3 regions of the Pseudomonas sp. S09G 359 genome follow, and region 2 is predicted to be linked to each of the others. Evidence: riboswitches for the same ligand, from Rfam matches in the RefSeq annotation. Region 2 holds a riboswitch; each other region holds the start of a gene.
What was found. A riboswitch is a leader RNA that binds a small molecule or an ion and turns the genes downstream of it on or off. The one in region 2 is predicted to bind cobalamin.

Region 1: it holds a riboswitch for cobalamin, as region 2 does, so the genes downstream of both, CXQ82_RS12655 (CbtB-domain containing protein) here and cobO (cob(I)yrinic acid a,c-diamide adenosyltransferase) in region 2, are expected to answer to the same signal.
Region 3: it holds a riboswitch for cobalamin, as region 2 does, so the genes downstream of both, CXQ82_RS21275 (ABC transporter substrate-binding protein) here and cobO (cob(I)yrinic acid a,c-diamide adenosyltransferase) in region 2, are expected to answer to the same signal.

What each region holds. Positions count from the first base shown of each region.
Region 1 covers NZ_CP025263.1:2,814,705-2,820,229, reverse strand. Annotated here, with positions in the region: gene cobN (cobaltochelatase subunit CobN) at 1-709, opposite strand, end outside; gene cobW (cobalamin biosynthesis protein CobW) at 713-1,780, opposite strand; cobalamin riboswitch at 1,873-2,073, opposite strand; cobalamin riboswitch at 2,116-2,323, shown strand; gene CXQ82_RS12655 (CbtB-domain containing protein) at 2,419-2,607, shown strand; gene CXQ82_RS12650 (CbtA family protein) at 2,619-3,323, shown strand; gene CXQ82_RS12645 (cobalamin biosynthesis protein) at 3,320-3,712, shown strand; gene cobM (precorrin-4 C(11)-methyltransferase) at 3,783-4,529, shown strand; gene nfuA (Fe-S biogenesis protein NfuA) at 4,782-5,366, opposite strand; gene CXQ82_RS12630 (fatty acid cis/trans isomerase) at 5,519-5,525, opposite strand, start outside.
Region 2 covers NZ_CP025263.1:4,967,046-4,972,570, reverse strand. Annotated here, with positions in the region: gene hda (DnaA regulatory inactivator Hda) at 1-666, shown strand, start outside; gene CXQ82_RS22655 (C40 family peptidase) at 880-1,524, shown strand; gene CXQ82_RS22650 (C40 family peptidase) at 1,669-2,208, shown strand; cobalamin riboswitch at 2,326-2,562, shown strand; gene cobO (cob(I)yrinic acid a,c-diamide adenosyltransferase) at 2,640-3,251, shown strand; gene CXQ82_RS22640 (cobyrinate a,c-diamide synthase) at 3,248-4,630, shown strand; gene bluB (5,6-dimethylbenzimidazole synthase) at 4,627-5,277, shown strand; gene cbiB (adenosylcobinamide-phosphate synthase CbiB) at 5,274-5,525, shown strand, end outside.
Region 3 covers NZ_CP025263.1:4,673,494-4,679,018, reverse strand. Annotated here, with positions in the region: gene CXQ82_RS21285 (ABC transporter ATP-binding protein) at 1-201, opposite strand, end outside; gene CXQ82_RS21280 (iron ABC transporter permease) at 198-1,202, opposite strand; partial or broken gene CXQ82_RS21275 (ABC transporter substrate-binding protein) at 1,211-2,213, opposite strand; cobalamin riboswitch at 2,328-2,522, opposite strand; gene CXQ82_RS21270 (hypothetical protein) at 2,641-3,075, shown strand; gene CXQ82_RS21265 (ATPase domain-containing protein) at 3,072-4,538, shown strand; gene CXQ82_RS21260 (HAMP domain-containing sensor histidine kinase) at 4,548-5,525, shown strand, end outside.

The DNA.
Region 1 (5,525 bases), 2.2 Mb from region 2:
CCATCGGCAACGGGTTGAGGCCCGCCGCCTGCAAACGTTGGCAGAACACGTCAATAAAACCGGTGTTGGCCGCCTGCAAGTGGGAGCGGTAGAACAGCACCGCCGCCACCGGCCACTCGGCGCGCCAATCCGCCTGCCAGTCAGGCAGGCTCGCATTGGCTGTATGCGGGTGATAAATCGCAGTGCGCGGCAGTGTCTGCGGCTCGGCCCAGGCATAGTCGCGGCCCAGATAGCCACTTGCGAGGCAGCGATAAAAATCCAGAGCATTGCCCAGGCCACCCTGGCGCAGGTAGTGCCACAGACGGTCGCGCGCCTCGACACCCACGGTACTCAGGCCGCTGAGTTCCGGGTCGGGGCGGTCATCGCCCGGCACCAGGATCAGCTGCACGCCGCGCTCGGCCAATTCCACCAACCGCTCGATACCGTAACGCCAATAACCGATGCCGCCATGCAGCGAAATCAGGATGACCTTGGCGTGGCGCAGCACCTCGTCGACGTACAAGTCGACCGAGGCGTGGTTCTGCACCTGCATCGGGTTGGCCAGGCGGAAACTGGGGTAATCCTCGGGCAACTGCTGCGCCGCTTCGGCCAGCAGTGCCAGGCTGGAATCACCGCTGCAGAGGATCACCAGCTCGGCGGGAGTTTGTCCAAGGTCGGCAATATTGTCGTCCGAGACAAAACCACCGGGCTGAGTCCTGAGCAGGTGCATGGGTTAAACGCTGAGGGCAGCGCGCAATTGCGCTTCAAGGCCTGCCGCGTCCAGCTCCTGGCCGATCAGCACCAGCCGCGTGATGCGGGCTTCGTCAGCGCCCCAGGCACGGTCGAAGTGCTTGTCGAAGCGCGTGCCCACGCCCTGGATCAGCAGGCGCATCGGCTTGTTCGGGATGGCAGCGAAGCCTTTGACGCGCAGGATGCCGTGTTGCACCACCAGTTGGGTCAAGGCGTCGAGCAGCAGCGCTTCGTCGGCTTGGGGCAGGTCAATGGAGATGGAATCGAAGGCGTCGTGGTCGTGGTCGTGGTCGTCTTCACCTTCGTGGTGATGATCGTGATGGCTGTGGCGACCGTCGATATGCTCCTCGGAGCCGGCGCCCAGGCCGATCAGCACGTCCAGCGGCAGGCGACCGCTGCTGGCTTCGATGATCTTCACCGCAGGCGGCAGTTCTTCAGCGACTTCCAGACGCACGCGGGCCAGGTCTTCGGCGCTGATCAGGTCGGATTTATTCAGGATCACCAGGTCGGCGCTGGCCAGTTGGTCGGCGAACAGTTCGTGCAGCGGCGATTCGTGATCCAGGTTCGGGTCGAGCTTGCGCTGGGCATCCACCTGGTCCGGGAACGCGGCGAAGGTGCCGGCGGCCACGGCCGGGCTGTCGACTACGGTGATCACCGCATCAACCGTGCAGGCGCTGCGGATTTCCGGCCACTGGAAGGCTTGCACCAAGGGTTTTGGCAGGGCCAGGCCGGAGGTTTCGATGAGGATATGGTCGAGGTCACCACGGCGGGCAACCAGCTCGCGCATCACCGGGAAGAACTCTTCCTGCACGGTGCAGCACAGGCAGCCGTTGGCCAGCTCGTACACGCGGCCGTTGGCTTCTTCCTCGGTGCAGCCAATGGAGCATTGCTTGAGGATTTCACCGTCGATGCCCAACTCGCCGAATTCGTTGACGATCACGGCAATGCGACGGCCCTGGGCGTTGTCGAGCATGTGGCGCAGCAACGTGGTCTTGCCCGAGCCGAGGAAGCCGGTAACGATGGTGACGGGGAGTTTGGCCAGTGTTTTCATCGGATGCCCTTTGGGGCGGGCATACGGGACGATAGGCCCTGCGGCGGCGCGCAGAAGCGGATTTCGTCACCGGATCACCCCGCCCGGTTAAAGTAGAAAATCGGTTGCGAGGCAGGTCTCCTGGCTTGGGGCTTACGGGTCTTGCGACCGGCGCTGGCTGCGCCTTCCCGCCGTATCGGCAGTGGCGTGGCAGTCAACTGAACCCTTCACAGTTGCGGGGGCAGCCGCGGCTTGAACCGCGTTCCCTTCTTAGCTCCGGCCTGGGCCGAAGAACCTCGAAGGTGCAAGGCTACAGGGGCACGCTGCATTTGACTACCGTCGCCCGCCCATGCTCTCCTACACATCTTGTTTCGGGTGCCCCTCACGGGGTGAAACGGGAAACCGGTGAGCCATGGTCTATGGTAAGTCCGGTGCTGCCCCCGCAACGGTAAGCGAGCGAAGCGTCATGGCCACTGTGCACGTGCATGGGAAGGCGATGCTTTCAGGACTCTAACCAGAATCCCCTCGCAAGCCCGGAGACCGGCCCGAAAAATTCAGATAACAAACCCGCGGTGGGCGGGCGCTGTTCAGAACCCTGCGTGCCTGGCTCGCGGGGTTTTCATGCGCCTGTGCACCCTGACACTCGTAAGGGACGCGCCATGTCGATCATCAGCAGCACTTCGCACACCGCCAGCAGCACCTCAACCCTGAGCCAGCGCCTGACCGCCGCCATCGGTGCGTCGATCCTCGGTGCGTGCCTGGTGTATTTCGCCGGTTTCTCGCATATCGAGGCGGTGCACAACGCCGCTCACGATACCCGCCACAGCGCCGCGTTCCCGTGCCACTGAGGCCTGCCGACATGATCAAGCGTATTGCCCAAACCGCAGGCTTCACCGGCCTGTTGGCCGCCCTGCTGCTGACTCTGCTGCAAAGTTTCTGGGTCGCCCCGTTGATCCTGCAGGCGGAAACCTTTGAAAACGCCCCGGCCGCCACCGAAGTGGCCCATGCACACGCCGCTGGCGCCGCCGAGCACAGCCATGACGCCGAGGCCTGGGAGCCGCAAGACGGCTGGCAGCGCGTGCTGTCCACCACCGGTGGCAACCTGGTGGTCGCCGTCGGCTTTGCCCTGATGCTGGCGGGCCTCTACACCCTGCGCACCCCGACCCGCACCGCCCAAGGCCTGCTGTGGGGCCTGGCCGGCTACGCCACCTTCGTGCTGGCGCCCACCCTGGGCCTGCCGCCGGAGTTGCCGGGCACCGCCGCTGCCGACCTGGCGCAACGCCAGATCTGGTGGATCGGTACCGCCGCCTCTACCGCCGTCGGCATTGCGCTGCTGGTGTTCGGCCGCAACTGGCTGCTCAAAGTGCTGGGCGTGGCGATCCTGGCCGTGCCCCACGTGATCGGTGCGCCACAACCGGAAGTGCATTCGATGCTGGCCCCGGAAGCACTGGAAGCGCAGTTCAAGATCGCGTCGCAGCTGACCAACGTGGTGTTCTGGCTGGCCCTGGGCCTGATCAGCGCCTGGCTGTTCCGCCGCAACCGCGACGACCACTACTCGGCATGACCCTGGTGGTCGGCCTGGGCTGCCAGCGGGGCTGCGAAGTGCACACCCTGCTGGCGCTGTTTGACCGCGCCCTGGCCGAAGGTGGGATCGACCGCCAGCGCATTACCGCGCTGGCGAGCGTCGATCTGAAGCAGGATGAGCCGGGGCTGCTCGCGCTGGCCGAGCGCCTGCAGCTGCCCTTGCAGTGCTTCAGCGTCGAGCAATTAGCCGTGTATGAAAGCCGCTTGAGCCATAAATCGGCCGTCGCATTCACCCATACTGGCTGCTACGGCATCGCCGAAAGCGCCGCCTTGGCCCTCGCCGAAAACCTCGCCGACGCCCCTGCCCGCCTGCTGATCACTCGCCAAAAAAACGCCCAGGCCACCTTTGCGTTGGCCTGCGCCGGCTAAAACCTCGATAATCGCCCTTTGCGAACATGAGCAGTCTTCATGCTCGCCCGTTTTTCGACAGGAATTTTGCATGACCGTCTACTTCATCGGCGCCGGCCCCGGCGACCCGGAATTGATCACCGTCAAAGGCCAGCGGCTGGTCCGTAGTTGCCCGGTGATCATCTATGCCGGCTCGCTGGTGCCGGCGGCGGTACTGGAGGGGCATCAGGCTGAACAGGTGGTCAACAGCGCAGCGCTGCACCTGGAACAGATTATTGACCTGATCAAGGCGGCGCACGCAAAAGGCCAGGACGTGGCCCGCGTGCACTCCGGCGACCCGAGCCTGTACGGCGCGATTGGCGAGCAGATCCGCCTGCTACGTGAGCTGGGTATCCCGTTCCAGATCATCCCCGGCGTTACGGCGGTGGCCGCGTGCGCAGCGTTGCTGGAGGCCGAACTGACGTTGCCGGATATCGCCCAGAGCGTGATCCTGACCCGCTATGCCGACAAAACCAGCATGCCCGCCGGCGAGGCCTTCGACAGCCTGGCGCAGCACGGCACGACCATGGCGATTCACCTGGGGGTCAACCATCTGGAGAAGATCGTCGCCGAACTGCTGCCGCACTATGGCGCAGATTGCCCGATTGCCGTGGTGCACCGCGCAACTTGGCCGGATCAGGATTGGGCGATTGGCACCCTCAGCGATATCGCTGAAAAAGTCGCGGCCAAAGGTTTCAAGCGCACGGCGCTGATTGTGGTGGGACGGGTGTTGGCCAGTGACAATTTCAGTGAATCATCGCTGTATCGGGCTGGGCATGCGCATCTCTATCGCCCATGAGTTTTTACTTTATAAAAACTAGACAAGACACTGATTTAATTGACTAAATACAAAACAAAATGTGGGAGGGGGCTTGCCCCCGATGGCGATGTATCAGGCTACTCATGAGGCGACTGACACACCGCTATCGGGGGCAAGCCCCCTCCCACAGTTGATCTGCTTTGTTAGGAAGATAGCGTAACCATTTGAAATACAAGCATAAAAAACGGCGCTCACGGGGCGCCGTTTTTTTGTTCGCAGTGAACGCCTTACTCAGTAGTAAGCGTTTTCTTTCTGCGTGTGGTCGGTCACGTCACGCACACCCTTAAGCTCCGGAATACGCTCCAGCAGGGTGCGCTCGATACCTTCGCGCAGGGTCACGTCCGCCTGGCCGCAGCCCTGGCAGCCGCCACCGAACTTCAACACGGCGATGCCGTCTTCAACCACGTCGATCAAGCTGACCTGGCCGCCGTGGCTGGCCAGCCCCGGGTTGATTTCGGTTTGCAGGTAGTAGTTGATGCGCTCGTTCACCGGGCTGTCGGCGTTGACGTTCGGCACCTTGGCGTTGGGCGCCTTGATGGTCAACTGGCCGCCCATACGGTCGGTGGCGTAGTCGACCACGGCGTCGTCAAGGAAGGCTTCGCTGAAGGCATCGATGTAGGCGGTGAAGCTTTTCAGCCCCAGGGCGGTGTCTTCAGGTTTCTCTTCCCCAGGCTTGCAGTAGGCAATGCAAGTCTCGGCGTATTGGGTGCCGGGCTGGGTGATAAAGACGCGGATACCGATACCTGGGGTGTTCTGCTTGGACAGCAGGTCAGCCAGGTAATCGTGGGCGGCGTCGGTAATGGTTATGGCAGTCATGGAAACTCCTCACAGGCTTGCCGGCAGTTTACGCCAAATTATTACCGAGGTACAAAGTCCTAGTGTTTTTGTCGGGATAGTTTTTGGCCGCGTGGAGTGCTGAGTACATATCCGTTATTTAGGCAATGGCGGATACGCACTCAACAACCCACTCACAAA
Region 2 (5,525 bases):
GATGACGCCACCTTTATCAACTACTACCCAGGCGCCAATGCCGCTGCACTCGGCTATGTCGAGCGGCTCTGCGAAGCCGACGCCGGGTGGACCGAAAGCCTGATCTATCTGTGGGGCAAGCACGGCGTGGGGCGTACCCACCTGTTGCAGGCGGCGTGCCTGCGTTTCGAGCAGATGGGCGAGCCGGCGGTTTACTTGCCGCTGGCTGAGTTGATGGACCGCGGTATCGGCATCTTCGATCAGCTTGAGCAGTACGAACTGGTGTGCCTGGACGACCTGCAGGCCATCGCTGGCAAGGCGGAGTGGGAAGAGGCGCTGTTTCACCTGTTCAACCGCTTGCGTGACAGCGGCCGGCGCCTGCTGATTGCCGCGTCCACCTCGCCGCGTGAGCTGCCGGTCAAGCTGGCCGACCTCAAATCGCGCCTGACCCTGGCGCTGATCTTTCAGATGCGCCCCTTGTCCGACGAAGATAAATTGCGCGCCCTGCAGTTGCGCGCATCGCGTCGCGGCCTGCACCTCACCGACGAAGTCGGGCACTTCATTCTCACGCGTGGTACCCGCAGCATGAGCGCCTTGTTCGATTTGCTCGAACAGCTCGATCAAGCCTCGTTGCAGGCTCAGCGCAAGCTGACGATTCCCTTCCTCAAGGAAACCCTCGGCTGGTAGCCAAGCCTTTGTTTACGGGGCTTTTGGCAAATTCCAGGCGTCAGAAAACCCGCGTTTGGGCCGGTTTGGCCACGCAAATGGGTTGCATAGGGTGTTAAGGGCTTAGATGTCATAGTCCAAACAAGAAGTCACATAGATCACGATTGAATTTGCAAATCGATGTGATAGAGGGCATAGTCTCGGCTTCTTTACATATCAGCCACGGTCGTGCCCATGCTAAATCGCTTCGCACCCCTCGTGCCTCTCGCACTCGTTACCCTGTTGTTTGGTTGCGCCTCCCACCCTCAACAGGTGGTTGAGCAGCAAAAACCTCAACAACAATCCCAGGCAAAATTCGTCGCAGCGCAGTCCTCCACTGTCTATGAGGACGCTCTTTATAAAGAAGAGCAGGCCACTGAGAACGAACTCGCCAACTTCGGCGGCAACAAGCCTTACCAGCTTCCAGTCCTGGCCGACAGCATCCTCGAACGCGGCATGTCCCTGATCGGTACCCGTTACCGTTTTGGCGGTACCTCTGAAGCCGGTTTCGACTGCAGTGGTTTCATCGGCTACCTGTTTCGTGAAGAAGCTGGCATGAACCTGCCACGCTCCACCCGCGAAATGATCAACGTGAAAGCACCGTTGGTCGCACGCAACAACCTCAAGCCGGGTGATCTGCTTTTCTTTAGTACTGCAGGCCGTGGTCGTGTCAGCCATGCCGGTATCTACCTGGGCGATAACCAGTTTATCCACTCCAGCAGCCGCCGCAGTGGTGGTGTCCGGGTCGATAGCCTGGGTGACAGCTACTGGAGCAAAACCTTCATCGAAGCCAAGCGCGCACTCGCGATGGCCCCGACTACGGTTACCGCTAGCAAGTAAACTTAAAGTGATACTTGAAGTTTGACGTGTAAGCGCTAGAATCCCTGGATATTGTTGTAATCCGTTCGCGCGAGCTTTGCTTGCGCGTTCTGGTTTTCAGCGTTCGGCAGCGAAAGCCGCATCCAGACCAGGATTGTTCTGCACATGTCGACCTCGGCCCGCCTGATTCTTATCCTTTGCGCCGCGCTGCTCAGCGCCTGCGCAAGCCGACCACCGCCGCCCGCGCCTGTCGCGGTCAAGCCCAAGCCGGTGTTCAACTATTCCAGCCAGAATTATTCGCCTGCAGCCGAAGATGTGCTCTTCCGCGCGCTGGGCCTGGTTGGCACGCCGTATCGTTGGGGTGGCAATACGCCGGATTCGGGGTTTGACTGCAGTGGCCTGATCGGCTTTGTGTACCGTGACGCGGCGGGCATTTCCCTGCCGCGCACCACCCGCGAACTGATCGTGATGCGTGCCCAGGATGTCAGCGAGCAGAACCTGCAAACCGGCGACCTGCTGTTCTTCGCCACCGGTGGCGGCTCCCAGGTCAGCCACGCCGGCATCTACGTCGGCGAAGGCCGCTTTGTGCATGCGCCGCAAACCGGCGGTACGGTGAAGCTGGACACTCTGTCCAAGGCGTATTGGCAGAATGCCTACCTCAGCGCCAAGCGCGTACTGCCAGGGAATCTGGCGCGTAACCCCTGAATCGGCAAAAGATCCAAATGTGGGAGATTCTATGGTTGAGGCTTGCCCCTCAACCATACAATCTCCCACATTGGTTTTGTGGCGTCTTTAATTGACGCTCCACCCCCAACCCACTAACCTTCGCCGCTTGTTTCAGGTGCTCTGTGACCGGTGGGTCGACAGGGTGAAACAGGGAAGCCGGTGAGTGAGCGCACTTGTACACAGTGCTGCCGCGATCCCGGCGCTGCCCCCGCAACGGTAAATGAGAAAAACGCTGCCTTTTTGCCACTGTATCGCCTGAGATATGGGAAGGCGCAGCGTCGGCATGCCTGCCACTCATGAGCCCGGAGACCGGCCTGGACCATTCAACAGCATCACGGTGGGCGATGCTTGGCTGTCTGTATGTGTTTTTCCTGCCCGCCGTTTTTGTTCACTCCCAACGGAGAGCTGCCATGACCGATACCCCCGACCGCGACGAACGCCACCTGGCACGCATGCTGCGCAAAAAAGCCGTGATCGACGAGCGCATCGCCAACTCCCCCAACGAATGCGGCCTGCTGCTGGTGCTCACCGGCAATGGCAAGGGCAAGAGCAGCTCGGCGTTCGGCATGCTGGCCCGGGCCATGGGCCACGGTATGCAGTGCGGCGTGGTGCAGTTCATCAAGGGGCGTAACAGCACCGGTGAGGAGCTGTTTTTCCGCCGCTTCCCCGAGCAAGTGCGCTTCCATGTAATGGGCGAAGGCTTTACCTGGGAAACCCAGGACCGCCAGCGCGACATCGCCGCCGCCGAAGCCGCCTGGGCGGTGTCCCGTGAGCTGCTGCAAGACCCGGCCATTGGCCTGGTGGTGCTGGATGAGCTGAACATCGCCCTCAAGCACGGTTACCTTGACCTCGACCAGGTGCTTAGCGACCTGCAAGCCCGCCCGCCGATGCAACATGTGGTGGTCACCGGCCGTGGCGCCAAGCCTGAACTGATCGAAATGGGCGATACCGTTACCGAAATGGGCATGCTCAAGCACGCCTTCCAGGCCGGTATCAAGGCACAGAAGGGCGTCGAACTTTGAACCAGCCCCGTCATTGCCCGGCTGTCTTGATCGCCGCACCGGCGTCTGGCCAGGGCAAAACCACCGTCACCGCCGCGCTGGCCCGTTTGCACCGCAACCTGGGGCGCAAGGTACGCGTGTTCAAATGCGGCCCGGACTTCCTCGACCCGATGATCCACGAGCGCGCCAGCGGTGCGCCGGTGTATCAGTTGGACATGTGGATGGTGGGCGAGCAGGAAAGTCGTCGCCTGCTGTGGGAAGCAGCGGGGGAGGCCGACCTGATCCTGATCGAAGGCGTGATGGGGCTGTTCGACGGTACGCCGTCCAGCGCCGACCTGGCGCGGCACTTTGGCGTGCCGGTGCTCGGCGTGATCGACGGCACCGCCATGGCGCAGACCTTCGGCGCACTGGCCCTGGGCCTGGCGCGCTACCAGCCGGACCTGCCGTTCGCCGGGGTGCTGGCCAACCGCGTCGGCACCCTGCGCCATGCGCAATTACTCGAAGGCAGCCTCACCGAAGGCCTGCGTTGGTACGGCGCGCTGTCCCGCGAAACCGGGATCGAACTGCCCAGCCGTCACCTCGGCCTGGTGCAGGCCAGTGAGCTGAATGACCTCGACGTGCGCCTGGACGCCGCCGCCCAAGCCCTGGGCAGCAGTTGTGAAGTCGCGTTGCCGCCACCGGTGACCTTCGCCGCTCCACAGGTGATCGAGGCCGAGCCATTGCTGGCCGGTGTGCGCATTGCGGTGGCGCGTGACGAAGCCTTCGCCTTTACCTATGGCGCCAGCCTCGACCTGCTGCGGGCGATGGGCGCCGAGCTGAAATTCTTTTCTCCGATCCACGATCGCGAATTGCCTGACGCCGACAGCCTCTATCTGCCCGGTGGTTATCCGGAGCTGCATCACAAGGCCTTGTCGGAAAACACCCCGATGCTTGACGCCATTCGTGCCCATCACGCCGCCGGCAAGCCCTTGCTCGCCGAGTGCGGCGGCATGCTCTATCTGCTCGACTCGCTCACCGACGTCGACGGCACCCGCGCCGAACTGGTCGGCCTGTTGCAGGGCGACGCGGTGATGCAAAAGAAACTCGCGGCCCTGGCCCTGCAAAATGTCGAGCTGCCGGAAGGCACATTGCGCGGGCATACCTACCACCATTCCTTGACCACCACGGCGTGGGAGCCCATCGCGCGCGGCCTGAGCCCCAATGGTGGGCGCGGCGCCGAGGCGGTGTATCGGCAGGGGCGGATGACTGCGTCCTACGTGCACTTTTACTTTCCGTCGAATCCGGCAGCGGTGGCCGCGTTATTTTTGCCTGACAAGGAGACCGCCATCGGGGGCAAGCCCCCTCCCACATTTGGAACGCGGTCAACTGTGGGAGGGGGCTTGCCCCCGAAGAGGCCATGACCGACAACGCCTTCCCCGAGGCCGACCGCCAGGCCGTCTACCGCGCCATCGCCGAACGCCGCGATATGCGCCACTTCAGCGGCGGCAGCGTGGCCCCCGAATTGCTCCAGCGCCTGCTCCAGGCCGCGCACCAGGCGCCGAGCGTGGGCTTGATGCAACCGTGGCGCTTTATCCGCATCAGCGACCGCCAGCTGCGTGGGCAGATTCAGCAATTGGTGGAGGAAGAGCGCGTGCGCACCGCCGAGGCGTTGGGCGAGCGCTCCGATGAGTTCATGAAGCTCAAGGTCGAAGGCATCCACGACTGTGCCGAAGTGCTGGTGGCGGCGCTGATGGATGATCGTGAGCGGCATATCTTCGGGCGTCGCACCTTGCCGGAAATGGACATGGCCTCGCTGTCCTGTGCGATCCAGAATCTGTGGTTGGCATCCCGCGTCGAAGGGCTGGGCATGGGCTGGGTCTCGCTGTTCGAGCCCCAGGCCCTGGCCGACCTGCTGGGCCTGCCGCCTGGCGCCAAACCCCTGGCCGTGTTGTGCCTGGGGCCCGTTACCGAGTTCTATCCGGCACCGATGTTGCAGCTCGAAGGCTGGACCGAGCCTCGGCCGTTGAGTGACATGTTGTATGAGAATGTGTGGGGAGTGAGTCAATGAGTGTGGCCTTGCTGTGTGTTGCTGCGGTGGCGCTGGATGCGCTGCTGGGCGAACCCAGGCGCTGGCATCCGCTGGTAGCGTTCGGCACGTTTGCCGGGCGCATCGAGCAGCGTTTCAACAGCGGCGGCCGCGGCTGGCGCAGCCATGGCGTAACTGCCTGGTTTATCGCCGTCGTGCCCTTGACCCTGCTGGCCACCGCGTTGTCGTGGGCGCCGTATATCGGTTGGGTGCTGGAGATCCTCGCGTTG
Region 3 (5,525 bases), 290 kb from region 2:
CAGGCGCTTACCGCCAAGCTGCACCTGGCCCGATGCGGGCGCCCGCAGGCCGGCGAGCAGTTTGAGCAGGGTGGATTTGCCGGAGCCGTTCGGGCCGACGATGCCGAGGGTTTCGCCCTGCTCGACGTCCAGGTGAATATCGCACAGCAACTCAGCCTCGCGCACCTTGAAGCCCAAGCCGCTGCAGCTCAGTACGCTCATCGGGGGTTTCTCCGGCCAATCAGAATCAACGCAAACACTGGCGCACCGACCAGGGCGGTGACCACGCCCACCGGAATCACCTGGCCCTTGATCAGCGTGCGTGACAGCACATCGGCGGCAATCAGAAACAGCGCGCCCCCCAGCGCACTGGCCGGCAGCAAACGCGAGTGCCCGGTGCCAAGCAGCAGGCGCACAGCGTGGGGGATCACCAGGCCGACAAAACCGATGGAGCCGACAATCGAGACCATCACCGCCGTGACCAGCGCCGCGCAACCCACCAGCACAAATTGCACGCGACGTACCGGGATGCCAAGGGACGCCGCCGAGTCGCTGCCGAAAGTGAACGCATCCAGCGCGCGCCGGTGCCACAGGCACACCGCCAGGCCGATGACCGCCACCGGCACCGCCAGCCACACAGAGGGCCAGCGCACGCCGCTGAGGTTGCCGAGCAACCAGAACATGATGCCGCGCGCCTGTTCGGAACTGGCCGACTTGGTGATCAGGAACGCGGTGAGGGCATTGAACAGCTGCGAACCGGCGATGCCCGCGAGGATGATCTGCCCGGTGCCGCTCACGGAGCCGCTGGCCCGCGCGAGCAGAATTACCAAGGCAAAGGCGGCCATGGCGCCTACAAATGCACCGGCCGACAACGAGATCAAACCGCCGCCCACGCCCATCAGCGCCACCAACACCGCGCCGGTCGAGGCGCCGGCGCTGATGCCCAGCAGGTACGGGTCGGCCAGCGGGTTGCGCAGCAACGACTGCAGAATCACCCCACAGGTTGCCAACCCGGCACCGCACGCGGCGGCGACCAGGGCGCGGGTCAGGCGGTAGTTCCACACCACGCCCTCATCGATAGGGTCCAGCACGTAACTGGCGCCCCAAAGTTTGTTGGCGAGCACCTGCAGCACCACCTGGGGTGAGATGGCGGTTTCGCCGATGGCCACGCCGGCGAGCACGGCGATCAGCAGCAGGGCCAGGGCGAGTAGGGTTCGGATCACGCCTGTACTCATTTGCGCAGGTCGTAGCCGTCGATGGCCGTGGCCAGTTGTTCAAGGCCGTCGAACATGCGGATGCTGGCCTGCAACGCCAGGGCATCGAGGATGATGATGCGGTTGTTTTTCACCGCGTCCATGTTGCGGGTCACTGCGCAGGAAGGCGAGTTTCTTTTCATGGTCGTCGGCGGGGTAGCGGCGACGGTCCATACGTGCGATCACCAAAAAGGTCGGGTTGGCCTTGGCGATGGTTTCCCAGCCGACGGCGGGCCACTCTTCATCGGACTGCACCACATTGGTCAGGCCGAGCGTTTGCAGGATGAACTCCGGGATGCCCTTGTGGCCGGCCACATACGGGTCGCTGGCCATCTCGGAGCTGGAGAACCACACCAACGCGCTGGCCTGCTTGAGGCCCTTGCTCTGCACGGTGGCGACGGATTTGGCCAGGCGCGCCTTGAGCTCGTCGTTCAACTGCTGGCCGCGGTCCTGCACGTCGAAGATCTGCGCCAGTTGGCTGATACTTTTATAGATGGTCTCGATGCGGAACGGCTCCAGCCGCGTGCCGTCGGCGCCCACCAGGTTGTCCTTGCCTTCGCAGTCGGAGGGCAGCAGGTAGGTGGGGATGTTCAACTCATGGAACTGCTCGCGCGTGCCCACCACGCCCTGCGGGCCGACCACCCATTCCAGCTCGGCCGCCACCAGTTGCGGGCGCTTGGCGATCACCGCTTCGAAGCTCGGCTCGTTATTGGCCAGGCGTTCGATGCCATCGTTCAGGGCCTTGTACTGCGCCAGCACGTTGTTGAACCACAGCGAGGTGCCGACCACTTTGTCGCCCACGCCCAAGGCGTAAAGCATCTCGGTGGCAGCCTGGCCGATGGTCACGCTGCGTGCAGGGGCTTGCTGGAAGGTCACGTTGATGCCGCAGTTCTCGACGGTCAGCGGGTAGTGAGTCGGTGCCGCGTGGGCCAGGGCACAGAAACCCAGGCCGGTGATCAGGGCGGTAACGCGTGGCAGCATGGGGCTATCTCCGTAAAGCCGTAGGTGAAGCAGGGGCGGTACGGCTTGGAAACACACCCTCGAGCGCTGCCGAGCGGGCAGGGCAAGGACGTCCTTCCCGGACACCCCGCCGGTTAGTGTTCTTACTCGGCCGGCAGGTCTCCTGACTGATGCGTCGTCGCCACGCTCCGGCCTTCCCGGGCAAGGCCCAGTGGCGTCAAGGAGCAGGCTCAGCACCTACAGTTGCGGGGGCAGTTTCGATTGGCGCGGTGTACCGCGTTTCGAATTCCCTATTAGTCCCGTATGGGAACCGGCGCGGTATGGTAGTCGATCGTGGCTGGCCGGGGGAACCTCATCCGTACGCATTTGGCCCGCGGGCCCGGATGGGGTCTCTAAACCTCGGCTTAGGGTGTACCATCAGTCTCTGTTCATCAGAAATCAGTCAGACATGCCCACGCTTAGCGAAGAGAGCCGCCGGATTGTAGCTACTCTGGTGCACCGCGTTGGTCCGCACGCTGACACTGCAAGCATCGCCGAGGCGATTGTTTCGATTTTGCAGGATATGGACGCAGCACTGGCGCCCATAATCGGCCAGCAGGGCGTTGCCGCGCTGTACCGGCGCAGCTTCCATCTGTGCGTCGCCAACCATCCACGCCTGGCCGTCAGCTATGACAGCGTGCCGGCGGCGATGGATCTGCTTGCCCTCAAATCCGTTCTCGTCGAGCAAAACGAGACCGATGCGCGGTTTTTCGGTGAGGTGTTGCTGACAACCCTCTACGAACTCCTGACCACGCTGATCGGGCCTTCACTCACCGCACGTTTGCTGGTGGGTGTGTGGCTGCCTCCTTCGAGCGACACCTCTTCGCAGGAAATTTCGCCATGAGCACCAAAGTGACTATCAACCGTCTGGCCACGGGTGTGCCAGGACTGGACGAGGTCCTGGGCGGTGGCCTGCCGGAGTTTTCGTTCAACCTCATCGCCGGCCCTCCGGGATGTGGCAAAACCACCCTCGCGCACCAGATGATGTTCGCCCTGGCCACGCCCGAGCGCCCGGCGCTGTTCTTTACCGTGCTCGGGGAGCCGCCGCTGAAGATGCTGCGTTATCAGCAGCAGTTCGATTTCTTCGACGATGAAGCCATCAACCAGTCGATTCGCTATATCAACCTGGCAGACGACACCCTGGCCGGTGATCTGGACGAAGTGTTGCGGCGCATCGTCAGTGAGGTCGAGGCGCATTCGCCGTCGCTGGTCTTCGTCGATTCGTTCCGCTCCGTGGTGCTGGCCAGCCAGACCCAGCACAACCCCAACAACAACTTGCCGCAGTTCATCCAGCAACTGGGCATGTTGATGACGACGTGGCAGGCGACGACCTTCCTGATCGGCGAGTATTTCACCGAAACCGACACCAATCCGATCTTCACTGTGGCAGACGGCCTGATCTGGCTGCGGCAGAGCGTCGAGCGCAATTCGATGGTGCGCAAGATGGAAATCATGAAAATGCGCGGCCAACCGACCTTGCCGGGGCTGCACACTTTCCGGATTGCCACTTCGGGGATCAAGGTGTTCCCGCCGGCCGCCCTCAACCGGTCGGTTGAAGTGCCGCCGACGTTCCCGATCACGCGCCTGAAAATGGGCGTGCCGGCCCTTGATGAAATGCTCGGCGGCGGCCTGCCTCGCGGCTATTCGCTGCTGGTGGCCGGGCCGTCGGGCTCGGGCAAGAGCATTCTGGCCGCGACCTTTCTGGCCGAGGGCGCGCGCAACGGTGAGACCGGGGTCATCGCCGTCTTCGAGCAGCGGCCCAATCATTCGCAGAACCCGCAGTTGGCCGAGTTGATCAAGAATGGGCAGGTGGGCCTGGTGGACAGCCGCGCGCCGGACCTGTCGATTGACGAGATCGTGCAACTGCTGCTCGGTGAGATCAGCCGCTTGAACGCCTCCCGCGTGGTGATCGATTCGCTGTCGGGCTTTGAACTGGCGCTGGCGCCGACCTTTCGCGCGGATTTCCGCGAGTCGTTGTCGCGCATGGTCACCGCGTTGACCGGGGCCGGGGTCAGCGTGTTGATGACATCGGAGCTGGAAGACCGTTACACCGACCTGCGTTTCAGCCCCTACGGCACGGCGTTCCTCACCGATGCGATCATCGTGCAGCGCTACATCGAAGTAGAGAGCCGCTTGCTGCGCATCATGGCGGTGGTCAAGGTTCGCGCCAGCGCTCACTCGGATCAACTGCGCCAGTACTACATCGACGATAACGGCCTGCAGATTCGCGACATGTTGCCGGAGCAGGAAGGCTTGTTGGGTGGGCGCCCGACCAAACAGGTTTCGACGGGAGACAAACATGTGTGAGCCCGGCTCATGAGTGAAACCGGCGGCAAGAATGACAGTGAGCTGAATACAGCGGCCCACGAGCTGTTCCTGCTTGGCCAGAAAACCGTCGAGGCCCGCGCCGTGCTCGCCGCCCTGCAACAGCAACTGAGTGACGTCAGCAGCCGCCTGGTGGATACCCAGCAGGTCGAGCAAGTGATCGAGGCCAACCAGCAACTGGTCGTGGCGATCCTGCTCGCGCAATCCGACGCGGCCAGCCCGCCACGCGTGGAAGAACAGCGTTTGTACCAGGAGCTTCGCGAGGCGAATGCGCAGTTGGTCATTGCTGCGCTCAGCGCTCAAGACCTGCAGGCCACGGCCGAGCGCGCGCTGGGCCAGCAGAAAAGTATCCTGGCGATGGTGGCGCATGAGCTGCGCAACCCGTTGACGCCGATCAGCATGATCGCCGAGCGCATGGTGCGCCTGCCGAGTGACCAGCTGCCGCGCATGCGTGAGCTGATCGAAGGCCAGGTGCAGCATATTTCACAGCTGGTGGATGACCTGTTGGACGTGTCCCGCGTCAGCACGGGCAAACTGCGTGTCGAGCGGCGCAAGGTCGACATGCTGTACATCCTCCGCAGCGCTATTGATGCCTGTGGCCCGGTGATGCGTGCGAAAAATCAGCACTTTGAGGCCCATCTGCCCGATGGCCCGTTGACGGTGAGTGGTGACCCCGGGCGCCTTGCGCAGATCCTGAACAACCTGCTGGCCAACTCGGCCAAGTACACGCCGGTGGGGGGCCGTATTGTGCTGTCGGTGACCGTCACAGACGCGTTGAGGATCAGCATTGGCGACAATGGCATCGGCGTTTCGGCCAAGGCGTTGCCGTTCATCTTCGACCCTTATGTGCAGGACGAGCATGCCATCGGCTTCAATGGCTCGGGTTTGGGGATCGGCTTGACGGTGGTGCGCGAACTGGTGGAAGCCCATGACGGCACGGTTACCGCCATGAGCGAAGGCAAGGACAGG